DNA from 2 places in the Paenibacillus sp. FSL R5-0744 genome. Region 1 is predicted to be linked to the other one. Evidence: a T-box and tRNA genes for the amino acid it is inferred to sense, from the RefSeq annotation. Region 1 holds a T-box; the other holds one or more tRNA genes.
The links. The T-box of region 1 lies ahead of metG (methionine--tRNA ligase). A T-box ahead of a tRNA ligase gene usually reads a tRNA of that ligase, here a tRNA-Met.

Region 1 (10,427 bases):
GAAGAATTGATTGGGAAAAGGTAAATAAAAAAATTATTCTTACTAAAGAAGACATATTGAATATCCCTACCGTCCTATCTAATCAATCTTTGGACACTTCAGTTCCTGTTTACCTTATTGTTGGGATATATAAATACCCATTGGTAAAGACCTCCTTATTTACAATACTAGAAAGCATTGAGGATATTATGGATATGGGACCAGACCAATGGATTTATAGTCCATCGTTAAGATATGTAATTGAATTTTGTCATGATGAGGTAATAACAATAGGCTGGATATGAGGTGCTTATTAAGCTAACGGGGAACGTTAGTTCAATAACAGCGTCAGTCTAAAACTAATTTTTAAAAACTGAGTAATCTCCAATTCAAAACCCCCGTTAAAACAACAACTCCAGTCTAATACTTTATTTTCACCGAACAAGAAGATTTAAGTGAGATGTTGGGCAGGAAAAACTATCCTGATTATCTAGCCATCGCATTTGGAAATATGGCAGGAGATGTCTCTGAAGGGCGTATTAGTGAACTTATGATAAAGAGGGGTAAGAATAGATAATATCAGAACATTAGTTACAGAGAATTTAAATTTACAAAAAAATAGCCGCTAAACAGTTCCTCACTGTATAACGGCTGTTATCTTTTCTCTTATGCAGTCGCTTCAATTGCATTGTCCTGAACATAAGAACTAAGCTCTTGCTGAAGTGCTGTGCTGATGGAAGTCATTGGGAGGCGAAGCGTATCCGAATTGATTAGGCCATTCTGGCTAAGCATCCATTTGATTGGAGCGGGGTTCGATTCCTTGAACAAGAGACGGATGATCGGCAGTAGTTGTTCAAAGTTTTCTTTTGCCAAGTCGAATTGACCCGATTTGAAGGCTTCGTATATACGGATACATTCTGCTGGATAAACGTTCGCAGTAGCAAGCATACCGCCAGCTGCCCCGGAGCTAAGCATTTCATAAAAGAGTGAATCGTCGCCGCCAAGCACAGGTTTGCTACCTGTACGAACTAGCTCAGTAACCATTTTGGTGCTACCTGAGCAGTCTTTTAATCCGACAACATTATTCATTTCTAGGATTGTGCGTGCAGTATCTAGAGTCATAGCAGTACCAGTACGACTAGGAATGTCATAAGCCATGATCGGAATACCTACTTCTGCTGCTTTGCGGAAATGGGCAATGATGCCCTCTTGCGATGGACGACTATAATAAGGGACGACTACTAGTGCGCAATCTGCACCAAGGTTAGCTGCGATCTCTGTGCGTGCTACCGTAGAAGCTGTGTCATTGGTTCCTGTACCGACTACTAAGGGGATAGATGTAGATTGTAAAAGCTCACGAGAAGTGTTTACTAGAAGCTGCATTTCATTTACGGTTACAGTTGGCGATTCACCGGTGGTTCCATTAACGACCAGACCTTGTATGCTGTTGTTAATAATGTTCTTTACATAACGCTGATACGAATCCAGATCGACTTCACCAGCAGCATTGAACGGGGTGACCACGGGGACATAAATTCCATAAATCTGTTGTTCTGTAAGCATAAATTATCGGCCTCCAAAATATTTTAATTCCTCTACATACACTTTACCATGGAATGTTGCATCGTCGTTAGCTATAATAAATGATGTGTATCATCAAAAATATTGATGTTAGGGTGAGGTTATGGATTTAACTTATTTACGAACATTCCGCGAGGTAGCTAAACGTCAGAGCTTTACACGGGCTGCTGAAGAGCTGGGTTACGCGCAGTCGAGTGTTACGATGCAAATACAGAAAATAGAGAAGGAATACGGAGTGCCATTGATAGAAAGGCATGGTCGACAGCTGCGTCTTACCCCGCCTGGAGAAGAGTTGTTGAAGCTATTCGTGGAGATTTTGGATCTGTATGATCGTTCTAAAGAAACCATCGCCCAGCAAATTGGAGGTACGCTAACGATTGGTACGATTGATTCATTAGCTGCTTTCTACTTGCCACCCTACTTACAGCAGTTGAGGACGAAATTTCCGAAACTTGATATCCATCTACAAACGATGCAGGAAGCTAACCTCTTGGCCAAAATAAAAGATGGGGAAGTAGACATCGGTTTGATGCTCGATCGTACCACTACGGATTCTTTACTTGATCGTACGATCATTAGAGATGAACCGCTCGTGTTGATAGCCCCCATTAACCATCCCCTTGCCCAGATGGATATAGTAACCTTACAGGATCTAAATAAGTGCGAATTAATTGTTTCTGAAGAGAGCTGTATTTACCGGAGTCTGTTTGAGAATTTGTTAAAAGAGCACGGGATTATTTTCCGCATTGGTTTTGAGCTTTCGAATCTAGAAGCGATCAAACGTTGTGTTATGAATGGTTTAGGGATTGCATTATTACCTAAAATTGTTGCAGAGGAAGAAATTGAGCGGGGGAACTTGGCCGAGCTGCCCTTCGCACATCAAGAAATTCATTTTGATCTGCAGCTTCTGATGCATCCTAAGAAGTGGAAGTCTCAGCCATTGCAATTTCTAACGCAAATGTTACTTGCAAATCATTAGTTTATTCCCATCAGGGTCTTTCACCACAAACCATTGTTGATCTTGAATATCGGTTACTATCTCTACACCGAGCTCCTTCATATAGTTGATAGAGGCTTGCAAATCATCGGTTATAAGCATAAGAGCAGGTGTTGTAATTGGAGGAGCCCCTTCAGGCTCTAAACCTCCCCACATGGGCATGGTGTCCAGAATGATCCCAGTGCTTCCTTGCATAGTTAACGGGCATAAATGACCGTTCATAATCGGATGATCTGCTTCCTGGAGTCCTAGGACATGGCAATACCAGCTACGAGCTTTTTCAATATCGTGTACGGGGATAAATACACTGCCAATCAAATTCTTAATGGGACTTGTTGCTGAAGAATTTACAATGGACTGCGCTTGTTTATTCATTCGAATTCCTCCTAGGTCTGATAATGATAACCCTTTATTTGGAATTTATGCATCTAGTCTATTTAAAACATAGAATCAGCCTACGCGCAAGTGAATCATTAATGATCAATAAAATCTTAAATTTGTATACAAAAGATAGCATTCTTTAAAGAAAGTCGCTGTAAATATTGACATTCAAAATCAGTTTATGTTATATAAAAAGAAGAATTAGCACTCATCTAACAAGAGTGCTAATCACGAAATGTTGGACAAGATGTTATTTTGAAAGGAGATTTACTTATTCATGGCCAAAAAAGAGTTTAAAGCCGAATCGAAAAGATTGCTGGAAATGATGATTAACTCCATTTATACACAACGGGAAATTTTTCTGCGCGAGTTGATTTCTAATGCAAGTGATGCAATTGATAAGATCTATTACAAAGCATTAGCTGATGAAAGCCTGGTCTTCAATAAAGAAGATTATTATATTAAAGTGACTGCCGATAAGGCGAACAGAACTTTGACGATCTCCGATACAGGTATCGGGATGACACAAGAAGAGCTGGAGAATAACTTAGGAACAATCGCGAAGAGTGGATCTCTTGCATTTAAGAAAGAGAACGAAGCCAAGGATGGTCACAATATCATCGGACAGTTCGGTGTTGGCTTCTATGCTGCGTTTATGGTAGCAGATGACGTAATTGTGATCAGTAAGGCGCTTGGTAGCGACGAGGCCTTTAAATGGGAGTCTAAGGGCGCTGATGGCTATACTATCGAGCCTGTCGAGAAGGATTCTGTAGGTACTGAAGTGATTTTGAAGATTAAAGAGAATACTGAAGAAGATCAATACGATGAATACTTGGAAGAGTATCGCCTGAAATCCATCATTAAAAAATATTCTGACTTCATTCGTTTCCCAATTAAAATGGACGTGAAGGAGCAAAAGCCAAAAGAAGGCACAGAGAACGAGTTCGAGGAAGTTGTTCAAGAACAAACCGTGAACAGTATGGTGCCAATCTGGCGGAAGAACAAAAACGAGTTGACTACAGAAGATTACGATAACTTCTATGCAGAGAAACGTTACGGCTTCGATAAGCCGCTTAAACATATTCATATCAGTGCCGATGGTGCTGTAGTGTACAATGCAATCCTGTTCATCCCAGAAAATACACCGTTTGACTACTACACAAAGGAATATGAAAAAGGTCTTGAGCTCTATTCCAATGGTGTATTGATCATGAATAAATGTGCGGATCTGCTGCCTGACTATTTTAGCTTTGTAAAAGGTATGGTAGATTCAGAGGATCTTTCGCTAAACATCTCCAGAGAAATGCTCCAGCATGACCGTCAGCTGACTCTGATCGCTAAGAACATTAAGAATAAAGTGAAGAGCCAACTGCAAAGCTTGCTGAAGGATGAAAGAGAGAAATATGAGCAGTTCTATAACGCTTTTGGCAGACAGCTTAAGTTTGGTGTGTACAACGATTATGGAATGCACAAAGATACACTTCAAGATTTGCTGATGTTCTACTCCTCCAAGGAGAAGAAGCTGGTAACGCTGGACGAATATGTGTCAAGAATGCCAGAAGATCAGAAGTATATCTACTATGCATCCGGAGAGTCGATCGACAGAATCGAAAAGCTCCCACAGACCGAGCTTGTATCGGATAAAGGGTATGAAATTCTTTACTTCACTGATGATATTGATGAATTTGCAATCAAGATGATCATGTCTTATAAAGAAAAAGAATTTAAATCCGTATCCAGTGGTGATCTGGGTATCGAAGCAGACGAAGCGGACAAGCCAACGGAAGCGGAAGAGAACGAAAACAAGGAGCTTTTTGAAGCGATGAAGGACATCTTGTCCGGCAAAGTGAAGAATGTTAAAGCTTCCAAACGTTTAAAGACTCATCCGGTATGCCTCTCAGCTGAAGGCGAATTGACAATCGAGATGGAAAAAATCCTGAAATCGATGCCGAATGGGCAAGAGGTTCAAGCGGATAAGGTACTCGAAATCAACATCCATCACGAAGTCTTCCAGTCTTTGAAAGCGGCAGCTGAGAACGATAAAGAGAAGCTCGGTTTATACACGAACCTGCTGTACAACCAAGCTCTGCTGATCGAAGGATTGCAGGTTAGTGATCCTGTTCAATTCACCAATGATATTTGCAAAATCATGAAATAGATATTAGAAAAGCCATCCTATCGTATTACGATTGGGTGGCTTTTTTTGTGCGGAAAAGGTAGTAATCGATTTCAGAGTCATTATTTGTGCAACCGCTGATCGAATAGATTATTTCACCTTGTGTGTTTTTTTTACTCGTCACTTCGGAGCAGGTATCGGTTCTAACTCCTGTGTTACTTCCACCGAATGCATCATTAGAAGTATCGTAGCTATAACTAATTACGTTGCCATCAAACTTCAAATCCTTAAATATGGGATCGCCCTCATCTGTGTAACTTGTAACTCGTATATTGTCTGCTTTTTTGCTGGAGAGATTAGTTATAAATTGCTCAAATTTATCGAGGTTGTACACTTTTTCAAAAGAAACAATATCCCCTCTATTGATGGCTTTTTCGGAAGTATAGGGTTCACTTTTGGGAACAGAATTAACCTTATTATCGGAACAACCCCATACCCCTGCTAGTAAAAGAACAGAGAGTATAAGCAAGTTTACTTTTTTCATTGAAGGACCTCCTCCTTGTAACTTATTTATATAAAAGACGAAAATTAATTGAAAAAGTTACAGTGAGCTTGATGTTTCACATTGACAATAAACAGAAAATTAAGTATCATTTCCAGTAACTTGAATATTTAAAGGCAAAGAAGAGAAAGAGTACCACGGCAATTCTTTCTACAGAGAGCTCCGGTCGCTGAAAAGGAGTAAAGAAAAACCTTGGGAATATGGTCTCAGAGCTGCGCATCGAAACCTTTTGGGTTGTAGGCTGCGCCGGAACCTGCATCCGTTATAGTGCTAGGGTATAAACGTTTATTAACGTCGTACCTGAAGAGGTAAATGTCATGAGGCATTTATAAAATTAGGTGGTAACACGTGAGTAGAACTCTCGTCCTTTGTGGATGGGAGTTTTTTTGTTGTCTAAAAAAAGGAGGAGAAGGTTAATGAGTAATGTGTTTATTGGTGGTGCTTGGCCGTATGCGAATGGATCTTTACATCTTGGAAGATTATCAAGTGTGTTGCCTGGGGATGTGCTGGCACGCTATTTTCGCAGCAAGGGGGATAACGTTTTATATGTGTCAGGCAGCGATTGTCATGGCACACCTGTAGCGGTTCAGGCTGCTAATGAAGGGATCACACCCGAAGCTTTTGCCAGTCGATACCACGAAGAGTTTCTGCAGTGTTTTGAACAGCTGGGATTTAGTTATGATCTTTATACTCGAACGGATCAACAGCAGCATCATAAGGTTGTGCAAGAGTTGTTTGCGAAGTTACTAGAGAATGGTCATTTATATAAAAAAACCATTGCGCAATGTTACTGTGAGGTGGATCAGCGCTTTTTGCCAGACAGATACGTGGAAGGGACTTGTCCAGTATGTGGCCAGCGGGCGCGTGGAGATCAATGCGATTATTGTTCTACGATTCTAGACCCTGCCGATTTATTGGACAGAGTCTGTAAATTATGTGGGAATACACCGTCAGAACGACCGACAGAACATTTTTATCTTAGCTTATCTAAATTTCAATCTGAATTAACGGAATATGTAGAGGAAGCACAATTTTGGAGAGAAAACGCTATAAAACTGACCAAACGTTATTTAAAAGAAGAACTGCTGGACCGCGCGGTAACAAGAGACTTATCTTGGGGTGTAGATGTTCCTATAGCTGGATTTGAAGACAAGAAGATTTATGTTTGGATTGAGGCGGTAAGTGGTTATTTATCAGCCAGTAAGCAGTGGGCTGCACAGTCTGGGCGGAGCTGGGAGGATTTTTGGTCAGAGGAACAAGAGGACATCACCGCTTATTATGTCCATGGTAAAGATAATATTCCTTTTCACACCCTGATATGGCCAGCCGTCTTATTAGGAGCAAGAGAACTACATTTACCGGATCGGATTATATCCAGCGAATATTTAACCCTTGAAGGGCAGAAGTTCTCCACTAGCCGTAATTGGGCAGTCTGGGTACCTGATATTCTAGAGCGGTATCATCCTGACTCTATTCGTTATTTCTTAATTGCCAACGGGCCTGAGAAGCGGGATACGGATTTTTCCTGGAGAGAGTTTATTTATAGTCATAATGGTGAGCTACTTGGAGCATTTGGTAACTTTGTGAATCGCTCATTGGCTTTTGTAGAGAAGTTTTATGAAGGGATCGTGCCAAGTGGAAAGTTAGATAAGGGGTGGAGCGACAACATTGACCTCTTGTATCTGGAGTCAGGACGCCTAATTGAAGCGGGAGATTTGAAGGATGCGCTCGAGTATATTTTCTTTTATGTACGTAAGGCAAATCAGTATTTTGATCGGCAAAAACCTTGGATTCAGGTAAAAGAAGATCAGGAGTCCTGTGGTTCTACAATATATACATGCGTGCAGATTATAGCTAATTTGGCGAATTTGCTGCATCCGTTTCTACCGTTTTCTTGTGAGAAGATCAGGGGATTCCTATCGCTTGAACTACCGAATTGGAAGCCCCGCTCGGTTCCCCCTTATCAACAGGTAACTGATTTGCAATTATTGTTTGAACGAATTGATATAAGTCAAATTAAAGAAGAAGAGCAAAGATTAGAACAACAAAAAGTCAATAAATAGGAATGGTTAAGACAAGCTCCGGGCAGGATCCTTAACCCTTTAAAAACATCCCTGCTGATTAACCAATAAATTACATCACAGCATAGCAAAAAGGACGCCTTTTTTTGTGGAATCATTTGTACCATCAAATGACTCTGTAACAGAAAGAGGCGACCTCATGTGAAAGTCTAAAATGCTTCCAAATCTTATTCAATCCGTACTTCTCGAGGAAGACTTTGTGATTCGTCTAACTGATAATATGATTATTCTCTTACTTACTTGTTCTCCATGCAAGGATACCCGCGTTCATACTCTTACAAGCCTCTAATGCTACTTCTGACGTATTAAGCTCATCCCCCCAAGCGATGTAGTAACGGAATTCATAGAATCCACCTAGTGTCGCCTTAAAGTTCGTTTCCCAATAATTATTCATGGGCCATGAATAGAGATGGGCTGGATCATGCACGAGTCCAGGGTGTCCGCTCAATAGTCGATCCTCATAGTCTAAGGAGCCGAGTTGGATGAGAGGTGTATCTGGCATCGCAATGGCAACACCATGTGTGTCACGGACAAAAGCTACACCTTCATCGACACAATAGAAATCTGCTAAGGATCCAGGCAATTGATCAATTCGTGGACGTAAGGCTGCGCCTGTCTTTTCTATCCACAGCGCATCTTGCCCAGCAGCGGGAGCACTCCCAAACGGAAGTGAAATGTACACATTTTCTGGATCCCATACACTTTCCTTATGTATGCGTACGGCTACATCAGCACGTGCGCGATCACCGTATACGGTGACGAGTAAGGAATAGTGACTGCAACCATTCACGCGATAGGTCAATTGAACTTTTCCATAAAGGGCACCCTTTTCAACGATATTGACATCAACTAATGCTCCGACAGAGGTTATCGCATCAGCGCCTCTACGATTTCGTCCCATCTTACGACGTACATCATACATGCCAAATTCATTAGGTGCTTGTGTTACGTTGTAGACAGGGGAGAATGCATTGTGTTTCCGATCAGACCGTAGTAAATCTTGTTGACTGCTTTTGTCGACCCATTTCGTAATCCCTGCCCCAAGTTCCCATTCGATCCGAACGAAAGGTGACTCGATAAATTTCGGTGTCACATGTAGCTTCGGTGGAACAGGTGGAATAATATCCAGCATGCGATCGGATCCAACATAATCGGTGCGATACGCTGTTACAGGTGGATGCGCTTCGATTGCCTTGATCGTCAATTGGACCTTTTGATTCGGCTGCAAGGTTACTGGAATGGTAATGATGACCCCGCGGTGTGCCGTCACCATTTGTGCTTCATAGACAGTTCCAGTCACTTCATCGAGTACTTCAAAACCTTTTTTCAGCTCTGTAATGTACCAGCCCTCCATAATTAATTGGGCATAATCGGTTTGGACAAAGTTATTTGGGTTATGCAACTCAAATTTCATAGGACGATCTGGTCCTAATAGTGCATCTCCTTGTGCCTCAAGGATATCGTATAATGCGGTATGGGCAAGTGCACTCGCATTGGCGGCATAAGCTTCTTTACGACAGCCCAGCTCTTGTACGAATGGGTTCCAAGGTTCTGTCACAGAGGAATGGTATCCCCATGTATGTTCAGCAAATAAAGCCAACTCGTATTCAATCGCCTCAAGCCGCTCTTGGTCAACAATCTCACGGGTAGGATCTAATTGCTTCACTTTCGTGTACACGCGTTGCGCCTCTCGGAAGATCTGAACATGCATCGGAGTAGTAGCTGAGCCATCTGTCCACCAATCCGGCCAATCTCCTCGAAAGGTCTCGATCTCATCCGGATGCTCGTTCGCATATGCTCTTAAATCTGTAAAGAAATCATCCAGTGTCGCTGGTTGAATCAAGATCCGATCACCATGCAACGCATTCCAATGGTTTACAAAATCCATTAATGCGGCATTCGGTGAGCCATTATCTGTAGGGAGCCCAGATACCATGACAGGTACTAACGGGAAGGTATAGCCATCTTCAACTAATTGCTCTAAATATCGATCAAACCGCGCTTCAGCGACTTCCAAGGACACGCCTTTTCGCACGTCATGCTCATCACGAATGGTATAGGAACCTCCTATACCAGGAATCAAGCCGAGGTCATTTCCGAACATATAATGCTCGCCACTCCACGTTAGAATTCGATCACCTTTTGGTGTTTCCCACCAGAATGGAATTTGTTTCTTCCATAATGGAAACATGGAGTGATGTGTATGAATACAGGTTATTAAATTCTCGATACCAGCATCGGCCAAGACTTGACTATATCCCCAACCAAAGCCAGTGATGTCTGCAGTCATAGCAGAACGTACGGGGAATTGAATCGATTGACCATAGTCAGTAATCCGTTGAATCATGACGGAGAGCATCTCTTGATTTAATTGCTCGCCGAAATTGAGATAGGTTCCAGATAGACCGATATAGCCTTTTTGTACCGCTTGCGCGAATTCTTCTTTTTCTGTTGGTGTCGCTTTTAAGAGGAAGGATTCAACAGGCCAGAACGTTTCGCATACCCATTTGTAGCCCTTCCAATCTAGGCGAGCACCGCTTTCTATGTCACGTACAATTTGTAACGCTTGCCGAATGTAATTGACATGATATTGCCGGATTTTCTCTTGACGTTCTGTATAGCCAACATCCGTATGGGAATGTTGAATGACGTAAATTTTCCATGGTTTGTGGGTGTTCATTGTAAAGCTCCTCTCAGGTATTTTATGATTAAAGATGAGATTGGAATTTC
Region 2 (10,427 bases), 1.8 Mb from region 1:
TATGGTAGGCGAAGAGGTCTGGAAAGGCCCGCGATAGAGGTAAAAGCCCTGTAGCCTAAACTGTGTTCTCTCCGAGACGGATCCCGAGTAGTGCGGGGCACGTGAAACCCCGTATGAATCCAGCAGGACCATCTGCTAAGGCTAAATACTACCTGGCGACCGATAGTGAAACAGTACCGTGAGGGAAAGGTGAAAAGCACCCCGGAAGGGGAGTGAAATAGAACCTGAAACCGTGTGCTTACAAAAAGTCAGAGCCCGATCTATGGGTGATGGCGTGCCTTTTGTAGAATGAACCGGCGAGTTACGTTTAACATGCAAGGTTAAGTCGAGAAGACGGAGCCGCAGCGAAAGCGAGTCTGAATAGGGCGACTTAGTATGTGGACGTAGACCCGAAACCGTGTGATCTACCCCTGTCCAGGGTGAAGGTGCGGTAACACGCACTGGAGGCCCGAACCCACGCATGTTGAAAAATGCGGGGATGAGGTGGGGGTAGCGGAGAAATTCCAATCGAACTCGGAGATAGCTGGTTCTCCCCGAAATAGCTTTAGGGCTAGCCTCGGTATAAGAGTAGTGGAGGTAGAGCACTGATTGGGTGCGGGGTCCGCAAGGATTACCAAGCTCAGTCAAACTCCGAATGCCATATACTTATTGCCGGGAGTCAGACAGTGAGTGCTAAGATCCATTGTCAAAAGGGAAACAGCCCAGACCATCAGCTAAGGTCCCCAAGTGTGTGTTAAGTGGGAAAGGATGTGGAGTTGCACAGACAACCAGGATGTTGGCTTAGAAGCAGCCACCATTGAAAGAGTGCGTAATAGCTCACTGGTCGAGTGACTCTGCGCCGAAAATGTAACGGGGCTAAACACACCACCGAAGCTATGGCTAGATACGTATGTATCTGGGGTAGGGGAGCGTTGTATGTGGGTTGAAGGTGTACCGTAAGGAGCGCTGGACAGCATACAAGTGAGAATGCCGGTATGAGTAACGAAAAGATCAGTGAGAATCTGATCCGCCGAAAGCCCAAGGTTTCCTGAGGAAGGCTCGTCCGCTCAGGGTAAGTCGGGACCTAAGGCGAGGCCGAAAGGCGTAGTCGAAGGACAACAGTTTGAAATTACTGTACCACCGTAATCCGCTATGAGCGATGGGGTGACGCAGGAGGGTAGTGACGCGGACTGATGGATATGTCCGTCTAAGCAGTGAGGCTGATGTGTAGGCAAATCCGCACATCATTAAGGCTGGGCTGTGATGGGGAGCGAAAATTACAGTAGCGAAGGTCATGATCTCACACTGCCAAGAAAAGCCTCTAGCCAGGAGAAGGTGCCCGTACCGCAAACCGACACAGGTAGGCGAGAAGAGAATTCTAAGGCGCGCGGAAGAACTCTCGTTAAGGAACTCGGCAAAATGACCCCGTAACTTCGGGAGAAGGGGTGCCCCGGTAGTGTGAATAGCACGAGGGGGCCGCAGTGAAAAGGCCCAAGCGACTGTTTAGCAAAAACACAGGTCTGTGCGAAGCCGCAAGGCGAAGTATACGGGCTGACGCCTGCCCGGTGCTGGAAGGTTAAGGGGAGTGGTTAGGGGTAACCCGAAGCTATGAACCGAAGCCCCAGTAAACGGCGGCCGTAACTATAACGGTCCTAAGGTAGCGAAATTCCTTGTCAGGTAAATTCTGACCCGCACGAATGGCGTAACGACTTGGGCGCTGTCTCAACGAGAGATCCGGTGAAATTTTAATACCTGTGAAGATGCAGGTTACCCGCGACAAGACGGAAAGACCCCATGGAGCTTTACTGCAGCTTGATATTGAATTTGGGTACGATCTGTACAGGATAGGTGGGAGCCGTAGAAATCGGAGCGCAAGCTTCGGTGGAGGCGCCGTTGGGATACCACCCTGATCGTATCTAGGTTCTAACCTAGTACCCTAACCGGGTACGGGGACCGTGTCAGGCGGGCAGTTTGACTGGGGCGGTCGCCTCCTAAAGAGTAACGGAGGCGTTCCAAGGTTCCCTCAGAATGGTTGGAAATCATTCGAAGAGTGCAAAGGCATAAGGGAGCTTGACTGCGAGACCTACAAGTCGAGCAGGGACGAAAGTCGGACTTAGTGATCCGGTGGTACCGCATGGAAGGGCCATCGCTCAACGGATAAAAGCTACCCTGGGGATAACAGGCTTATCTCCCCCAAGAGTCCACATCGACGGGGAGGTTTGGCACCTCGATGTCGGCTCATCGCATCCTGGGGCTGAAGTAGGTCCCAAGGGTTGGGCTGTTCGCCCATTAAAGCGGTACGCGAGCTGGGTTCAGAACGTCGTGAGACAGTTCGGTCCCTATCTGTCGTGGGCGCAGGAAATTTGAGAGGAGCTGTCCTTAGTACGAGAGGACCGGGATGGACGTACCGCTGGTGCACCAGTTGTTTCGCCAGAAGCATGGCTGGGTAGCTACGTACGGACGGGATAAGCGCTGAAAGCATCTAAGCGTGAAGCCCCCCTCAAGATGAGATTTCCCAATTAGTAAGACCCCTTGAAGACGACGAGGTAGATAGGTTGGAGGTGGAAGTGCAGTAATGCATGGAGCTGACCAATACTAATCGGTCGAGGGCTTATCCTATACTTAAAATGCAAATTCAATTCGGATTCAGTTTTCAGGCATCAAGCCTGGTATGAATATTCCCTGATAGCTCAGTTGGTAGAGCACTCGACTGTTAATCGAGTTGTCACAGGTTCGAGTCCTGTTCGGGGAGCCATATGGAGAGGTGTCCGAGTTTGGCCGAAGGAGCACGATTGGAAATCGTGTAGGCGCCACAAGCGTCTCGAGGGTTCGAATCCCTCTCTCTCCGCCACAAATTTTACTTAGTATGGCCCGTTGGTCAAGGGGTTAAGACACCTCCCTTTCACGGAGGTAACATGGGTTCGAATCCCATACGGGTCACCAAATTTTCACTTGATTTTACATAGTGGACTTTGGTACAATAACAATTGTTGTTTACGGAGGCTTAGCTCAGCTGGGAGAGCATCTGCCTTACAAGCAGAGGGTCGGGGGTTCGATCCCCTCAGCCTCCACCATATTCATTTAAGAACGACGCGGGGTGGAGCAGCCCGGTAGCTCGTCGGGCTCATAACCCGAAGGCCGCAGGTTCAAATCCTGCCCCCGCAACCAATTTTCATCAAGTAATTATATCTTTTGGAACCGTGGTGTAGTTGGCCTAACATGCCTGCCTGTCACGCAGGAGATCGCGAGTTCGAATCTCGTCGGTTCCGCCATTTTCTTGGCTCGATAGCTCAGTCGGTAGAGCAGAGGACTGAAAATCCTCGTGTCGGCGGTTCGAATCCGTCTCGAGCCACCATATAGTATACAACTTAATATGCCGGTGTAGCTCAATTGGTAGAGCAACTGACTTGTAATCAGTAGGTTGGGGGTTCAAGTCCTCTCGCCGGCACCATCTTTGGGGGATTAGCGAAGTGGCCAAACGCATCAGACTGTAAATCTGCTCACGTACGTGTTCGGTGGTTCGAATCCATCATCCCCCACCATTTTTTTTAGGGGCATAGTTTAAAGGTAGAACAACGGTCTCCAAAACCGTTGGTGTGGGTTCAATTCCTGCTGCCCCTGCCAATCTTTATCTAAAGTCTTTCTCTAAAGTTTAATATGGCGGTCGTGGCGAAGGGGTTAACGCACCGGTTTGTGGATCCGGCATTCGTGGGTTCAAGTCCCATCGGTCGCCCCATTTACTTTAAGAAGAACAGCAATAATATTAGTTTAATATGGCGATTGTGGCGAAGTGGTTAACGCACCGGATTGTGGTTCCGGCATTCGTGGGTTCGAGACCCATCAGTCGCCCCTTTTATTTTAAAATGTTATTGGGGATTAGCCAAGCGGTAAGGCAACGGACTTTGACTCCGTCACGCATAGGTTCAAATCCTATATCCCCAGCCATTTTATGCGGACGTGGCTCAGCGGTAGAGCATCGCCTTGCCAAGGCGAGGGTCGCGGGTTCGATTCCCGTCGTCCGCTCCAAAGTTTTCATATGGCGCCATAGCCAAGTGGTAAGGCAAAGCTCTGCAAAAGCTTTATCCCCAGTTCAAATCTGGGTGGCGCCTCCATTAAGTTCATATGTGCCGGCGTGGCGGAATGGCAGACGCGCTCGACTCAAAATCGAGAGGGAAACCGTGGAGGTTCGAGTCCTCTCGCCGGTATATCAAAAAGGTTTGTAAAGTCGCTTGTATAAGCAACTTTACAAACCTTTTTTCTTTGTTTTTGAGCTTTTATTCTTAAGCCGTTGAATTAGAGGCGTCTCTAATCAACGGCCTTTTTGTGTGGAGTGTTGTTTTATTGACTGCTTAGTCGGAATGCTCGTGGGGTGAGACCAATTTCACGTTTAAACATATTGCAGAATTGGGCGTCATTCACAAACCCAGCAGCAGCTGATACTTCAGAGATATGCATTTGGGTATGTTGCAAGAGAGACTTTGCATAATCCAGACGTTTCAATAGTAGATAGCGCAGAGGTGAAGAACCGAATCGTTCTTTAAATAAATGGCGGAAACGATCATAGCTGTATCCAGACATCTCAGAAAGTGTTGCGACCGATAGCTTATGGCGGTAATGCTCATTCATATAGTTTAGAACATATTGGACTCTGTCTTCCGTTGGTGATTGAAACCCAGAGGCGCTAAGAAGCCGTATCAGATGAACAGTGATTTCGCTCATTTGCAGGTTCAATAGTTCAGAGAATCCATCTTGTTTGCGCGTAAACTCTGCTTTCATTCGAAGCAAGATCTGTAGAACAGTATGGTCTTTATCATCTTCATATACGCCTTGCAAATTCTCCATATTTGGGTGATTTGAATGGAAGCCTACAAATAGTATAGTAGCATCCTCGCGATGGTTCTCGTCATGTTTATGATTGGGTGGTATCAGCGCGAATGAAGAAGAACGAAAATGATAACTTCGCGAACCTACATTGGTAGTTCCTAAGCCGTTTAAATAATAGACTAGTTCATAACATTCATGCTGGTGTGGTGGAATATAGGTATTAACCTCATGTACTGCATTTACAATATATAGAACACGATCCATGATGACCCTCCAATAATTATGTTTTAGCCGAATCGTACAAAATCATGACCGAAATCATATAATTATTTTCATTAATATTTGATATGATCGTATCAGTAAATCCGAAGATTAGCAACCTGACTGGCCATCTCGTTCGGAAATTAGTCGGATTATTCGTAAAAATTATAATTTTATCTCTTTTTTTGAGTGTATTCGTTAAAATCGTTAAAATTTTGACAATGTTACATGAAAAATGAGAGTTTCCATCTAAATCGTGAAATATACAACGGACTAAGAAGGAGAACCTCTCAAATTACTAACCAACTATAAATAGGGGGAATAGAAAAATGAAAAAGAAAGTTCTTTCTTTGTTGTTACTAGTAGTAATGGTAATGGTCACAGCCTGTGGAAATAATACGTCGAGTAATGGATCTTCCGCGAATGCAGGATCTAATGCAGCTGAAGGTGGAGCAACGGGTTCAGGGGATAAACTCAAAGTTGTACTTCTGATTCCAGGAACGCTTGGAGATAAATCTTTCTTTGACTCTGCGAATAGCGGTTTGCAAAAGGTTAAGGATGAGCTGGGTGCAGAAACAAAAGTTGTAGAAATGGGTGTCGATAAAACGAAATGGGAGCCTACGTTTAACGATATCGCAGCTGAGGACTGGGATGTTATTATTTCTGGTGGATCGGAAATTACAGAGATGTTTAATGCAACGGCTGAATTATATCCTGACAAAAAGTTCATTAACTATGATACCGATATAGATGAAGCACCAGAGAATATGTACAACATGTCTTATGCAACAAATGAAGTATCTTTTCTAGCAGGTGCTGTAGCGGCGCTAGCTACACAATCGGATATGGAAAATGCTAATCCTGAGAATGTGATCGGTTTTGTAGGCGGCATGGACATTCCAGGAATTAACGCTTTCTTGGTAGGCTACATTCAGGGCGCTCAATATGTTGATCCTGATGTGAAGGTCGCTGTATCATATGCTGGTGATTTCGTTAACCCGGCTAAAGGTAAGGAGCTTTCGCTGATTCAATATAACTCCGGTGTGGATGTTATTTTTAACGTGGCTGGGGGTACAGGTCTTGGAATCTTTGACGCAGCTAAGGAGAAGAAGAAATATGCTATCGGTGTAGACTCCGATCAGGCGATGTTGCTTAACGATACAGATAGCGAAAAAGCAAACTTGATCGTTACTTCTTCTATTAAAAAGATTGATAGTGCTATTCTGGGTGCCGTGAAGAGATTACAAGACGGTACACTTGAGATGGGTAAACGTGATGTGTTGAGCTTTGTAGATGATGGTGTAGGCATTGCAGAGAATGAGATCTATAAAAATATCTTCCCTGCCGATCTTCAGGCTAAAGTTGAAGAAGTGAAGCAAAAGCTGATCAATAAAGAAATTACAGTAGATAACGCGATGGGAATGGAAACCTCTGAAGTAGAAGCCATTCGTAACGCAGTTAAGCCTTAAGTGTAGCTATAAAGTGATAAACCTACAGTTGGAGATTCTTCTTTAGAAGAATTCCAGCTGTATATTTTTGCAGACCTCCAAGTCGAAAGGCGTTGAGACCTATGAACAAAGCTCTGCTGGAAATGCGGGGAATTACCAAGGTGTATCCCAATGGTGTCGTTGCAAATAAAGACGTGCATTTTTCTTTAAGTGAGGGAGAAATTCATGCGATTGCGGGCGAGAACGGCGCTGGTAAATCAACTTTAATGAAGATCATGTTCGGCATGGAAGAGCCTAGTGAAGGTGAAATCTTTATCAAGGGTGAAAAAGTGAAGCTGCAATCTGCTCAGGATGCCATTGATAGAGGGATTGGTATGGTTCACCAGCATTTTATGCTGGTCCCTTCTTTTACGGTAGCAGAGAACATGGTGCTGGGCATGGAACCTCGTAAGGGCGTTGGCATCAATTATGCAGAAGCTGTACGCATGACCGAAGAGACTGCGAAAAAATACAATCTGGCAGTGGATCCAAAAGCAAAAGTGGAGGATCTCACGGTTGGTATGAAGCAAAAGGTTGAAATTCTGAAGGCGCTGCTGCGTGGTGCAAAAATCCTCGTTCTGGATGAGCCGACCGCAGTGTTGACCCCACAGGAAACAGAGGAATTGTTCCGGGAGCTTAAGCAGTTAAGAGAGCAGGGTCATACGATTGTTTTTATTTCACACAAGTTGAAAGAAGTTAAAGCGATCTGTGACAGAATTACGATCATGCGTAGTGGACGTAGTGAAGGTGTCTTCCAAACGAAGGATGTCACGGAGCAAGAAATCTCACGCCTTATGGTGGGCAGAGACGTCGTGTTGAAATATGACAAGGAGATTCTGTCTATTGGCGAGCCGGTACTCATTGTGCAAGGTCTAGGTGTAAATGATGCACACGGCAAAGCGTTGCTATCAGATATCAACTTTGCGGTACGCGGGGGACAAATTATCGGGATTGCTGGTGTAGAAGGAAACGGGCAGACACAGCTCATTGAGGCTCTTACGGGTAGCCTAAGAGGGGTCTCAAGCCAAGGCTCTGTGCTAGTGAAGGGAAAAGATATTCGTGAATCGGATATTTTAAATATTCGTCAGCTTGGCGTTTCCTATATCCCAGAGGATCGGATGCATCAAGGGATAGCCAGTGATGCGAGCATAGCGGATAATCTGCTGTCCACTCAGTATCGTACAAAAGCTATGAATAAAGGCCCCTTTTTAAATGGATCACGAATTGCCAAGCTTGCAGTATCACTTGTAGAAGAATTTAAAGTCCGCTGTTCGGGACCTTCTCAGCCAATAGGTATGTTATCAGGTGGTAACATGCAGAAGGTTGTCGTAGCTAGAGAGTGTTCTACAGAACCGCAACTGCTTATTGCAGAGCAGCCGACACGGGGCGTGGATATAGGCGCGGCGCAGTTCATACATCAAAAGCTGTTGGAGCTGCGCTCAGACGATTGCGCTATTTTGCTAGTGTCAGCAGACTTAAATGAGATCTTGGAGATCAGCGATAGTCTACTAGTGATGTATGAAGGAAAGATTGTTGCCTTTTTCGAGGAGCCTTCCAAGGTTAGTGAAGAAGAATTAGGGCTTTATATGCTAGGGATTCATCGACAGGACGAGGAGCAAATCAGGAGGGCCGTAAATCATGTTTAAAGTAAAATATTTTGAATACATTCGAACATCGGCAGTAATCGTAATTGCACTCGCTATTGCTTTTCTGATCATCTCATTGGTCAGCAATCAGCCGGTGAAGACGATTGGGATATTCCTATTTGAGCCGCTATCCAGTAAAGGTCATATCGGTAATGTGATTGAGATGGCCATTCCGCTCATGTTCACTGGGCTAGCAGTTTCCTTGTTGTTCCGGGCAAATATGTTCAATTTGGGAGCTGAAGGGATTTTCTATTTCTCCGGTGTTGTAACTTCCGTGTTGGCTATTCATTTAACGCTGGACGGGTGGCTTCATCCGATCGTAGCTATTGCTGCGGGTTCTATTGTTGGTGCGTTGCTCTCGGCAATACCCGGGATCCTCAAAGCCAAATGGAATGCTAATGAGCTCGTTACATCCTTGATGTTCAATAATATTTTGTTTGGAGTAGGTTTATATCTACTGAACTATCACTTACGTGATGCAAAAGCATTTGCCAATGTATCCTACAAATTCGAGAAAACGGCACTGCTGAGTAAAATGGTACCTGGCACCCGTATTCATACCGGACTTATTATCGTTATCGTGCTTATTATTGCAGCGCATTTATTCCTATACAAGACTAAATGGGGATATGAGCTGCGAATGACAGGCATCAACCGGAACTTTGCACGTTATTCAGGCATGAAGACCGCGAAGGTTATTATACTGGTTCACTTGATTGCTGGTTTTATCGCGGGAATGGGTGGTTCCGTAGAAGTGCTAGGGATGTACAATCGATTCCAATGGACATCGTTACCAGGTTATGGCTTAGATGGTGCTCTTGTAGCGATGTTAGCCAAGAATAATCCGCTATCCGTAATCGGCGCTGCATTGTTCCTTGCATATATCCGGATCGGAGCCGACATGATGGCACGTCTATCGGATGTACCTTCAGAGATGATTTCTATTATACAGGCGATTATCATTCTTCTGATTTCGGCTGAACAATTTCTGAAGTTCTGGAAAAATCGGATGCTCTTGAAGGAGGCGAAGGAAGCGTGAATAGCTTGTTTGATGTAATTTTTACGACTGACTTTGCGTTTTCTGTTCTTCGAGTGACGACACCGATTCTATTCGCCGCATTGGGAGCGTTAATCTCTAATAGGGCTGGCATCATCAACATTGGTATGGAAGGCATCATGCTTGTCGCGGCGTTAGCCGGTGTCATTGTAAGCAGCTACACGCATAGTGCGTGGGTAGGTTTACTTGGGGCTGTGATGTCCGGAACACTGATCGCTGGAATATTAGCTTTTTTCACACTGAAATTTAAAACACATATCATTCTCGGCGGTGTAGCTATTAATATGTTCGCTTCAGGAGGAACCGTGTTTATTCTTTATCTGCTGAGTGGAGACAAGGGTTCTTCTACTTCTCTGGCGAGTAAAGTGCTACCTAGTGTAGAGATTCCTTTACTGAAGGACATTCCGGTGCTGGGGCCTATTCTATCAGGACATCACATTTTGACGTATGTATCTATTATTGCTGTGTTTGTTGTCTACTATCTCTTAAACCGTACACCGCTTGGTCTGCGCATTCGTTCAGTGGGTGAAAATCCACATGCGGCTCAATCTGTGGGAGTAAGTGTTGTGAAAATACAGTATATGGCTTTGCTGCTTAGTGGATTTTTCGCTGGTTTGGGTGGAGCTTACATGTCGATGGGTTACCTGTCACTGTTCACTCGCGATATGATCGCTGGTCGGGGCTGGATTGCGATTGCCGCAGAGTCTATGGGGAGAAGTACGACAGTGGGTACGGCGCTGACCTCTCTATTATTTGGTACGGCAGACGCCTTGTCGAATGCGCTACAGGTCTTGAAGATTCCTGCAGAACTGATCGCGACGCTTCCTTATGTAGCAACGGTAATTGGACTAGTGATCTATGCCGTATCTGAGACACGGAAAAAGAATAAAAAACTTAAAAGCCCGCTAGTGAAATAGCGATAAGAGTAACGAGGATTTATACAACTAAGGAGTGAATGACTATGCGAACACCTATTATTATTGACTGCGATCCAGGGCATGATGACGCAATCGCTATCCTGCTTGCAATAGCAAATTCGGAGAAGCTGGATCTGCGCGGGATTACAACGGTTGGTGGAAACCAGATCCTCGATAAAATCACAGAAAACGCACTTAAAGTGATCAGCTTTGTGAATGCTGATATTCCTGTAGCCAAAGGGGCTGCGGGTCCGCT

Region 2: it encodes a tRNA-Met, which carries the amino acid that the T-box ahead of metG (methionine--tRNA ligase) is inferred to sense. The anticodon was not compared.

What each region holds. Positions count from the first base shown of each region.
Region 1 covers NZ_CP150228.1:4,163,751-4,174,177, reverse strand. The annotation lists gene MKY19_RS18340 (hypothetical protein) at 1-284, shown strand, start outside; gene dapA (4-hydroxy-tetrahydrodipicolinate synthase) at 646-1,542, opposite strand; gene MKY19_RS18330 (LysR family transcriptional regulator) at 1,664-2,539, shown strand; gene MKY19_RS18325 (VOC family protein) at 2,522-2,932, opposite strand; gene htpG (molecular chaperone HtpG) at 3,216-5,096, shown strand; gene MKY19_RS18315 (DUF4362 domain-containing protein) at 5,122-5,598, opposite strand; T-box leader at 5,727-5,988, shown strand; gene metG (methionine--tRNA ligase) at 6,033-7,679, shown strand; gene MKY19_RS18305 (glycoside hydrolase) at 7,930-10,377, opposite strand; gene MKY19_RS18300 (DUF5054 domain-containing protein) at 10,406-10,427, opposite strand, start outside.
Region 2 covers NZ_CP150228.1:5,923,870-5,934,296, reverse strand. The annotation lists rRNA gene MKY19_RS26190 (23S ribosomal RNA) at 1-2,598, shown strand, start outside; tRNA gene MKY19_RS26185 (tRNA-Asn) at 2,659-2,734, shown strand; tRNA gene MKY19_RS26180 (tRNA-Ser) at 2,738-2,830, shown strand; tRNA gene MKY19_RS26175 (tRNA-Glu) at 2,848-2,922, shown strand; tRNA gene MKY19_RS26170 (tRNA-Val) at 2,978-3,053, shown strand; tRNA gene MKY19_RS26165 (tRNA-Met) at 3,071-3,147, shown strand; tRNA gene MKY19_RS26160 (tRNA-Asp) at 3,174-3,251, shown strand; tRNA gene MKY19_RS26155 (tRNA-Phe) at 3,259-3,334, shown strand; tRNA gene MKY19_RS26150 (tRNA-Thr) at 3,355-3,430, shown strand; tRNA gene MKY19_RS26145 (tRNA-Tyr) at 3,436-3,521, shown strand; tRNA gene MKY19_RS26140 (tRNA-Trp) at 3,530-3,603, shown strand; tRNA gene MKY19_RS26135 (tRNA-His) at 3,640-3,715, shown strand; tRNA gene MKY19_RS26130 (tRNA-His) at 3,756-3,828, shown strand; tRNA gene MKY19_RS26125 (tRNA-Gln) at 3,850-3,924, shown strand; tRNA gene MKY19_RS26120 (tRNA-Gly) at 3,931-4,005, shown strand; tRNA gene MKY19_RS26115 (tRNA-Cys) at 4,018-4,091, shown strand; tRNA gene MKY19_RS26110 (tRNA-Leu) at 4,106-4,184, shown strand; gene MKY19_RS26105 (AraC family transcriptional regulator) at 4,318-5,067, opposite strand; gene MKY19_RS26100 (BMP family ABC transporter substrate-binding protein) at 5,394-6,533, shown strand; gene MKY19_RS26095 (ABC transporter ATP-binding protein) at 6,635-8,197, shown strand; gene MKY19_RS26090 (ABC transporter permease) at 8,190-9,236, shown strand; gene MKY19_RS26085 (ABC transporter permease) at 9,233-10,171, shown strand; gene MKY19_RS26080 (nucleoside hydrolase) at 10,216-10,427, shown strand, end outside.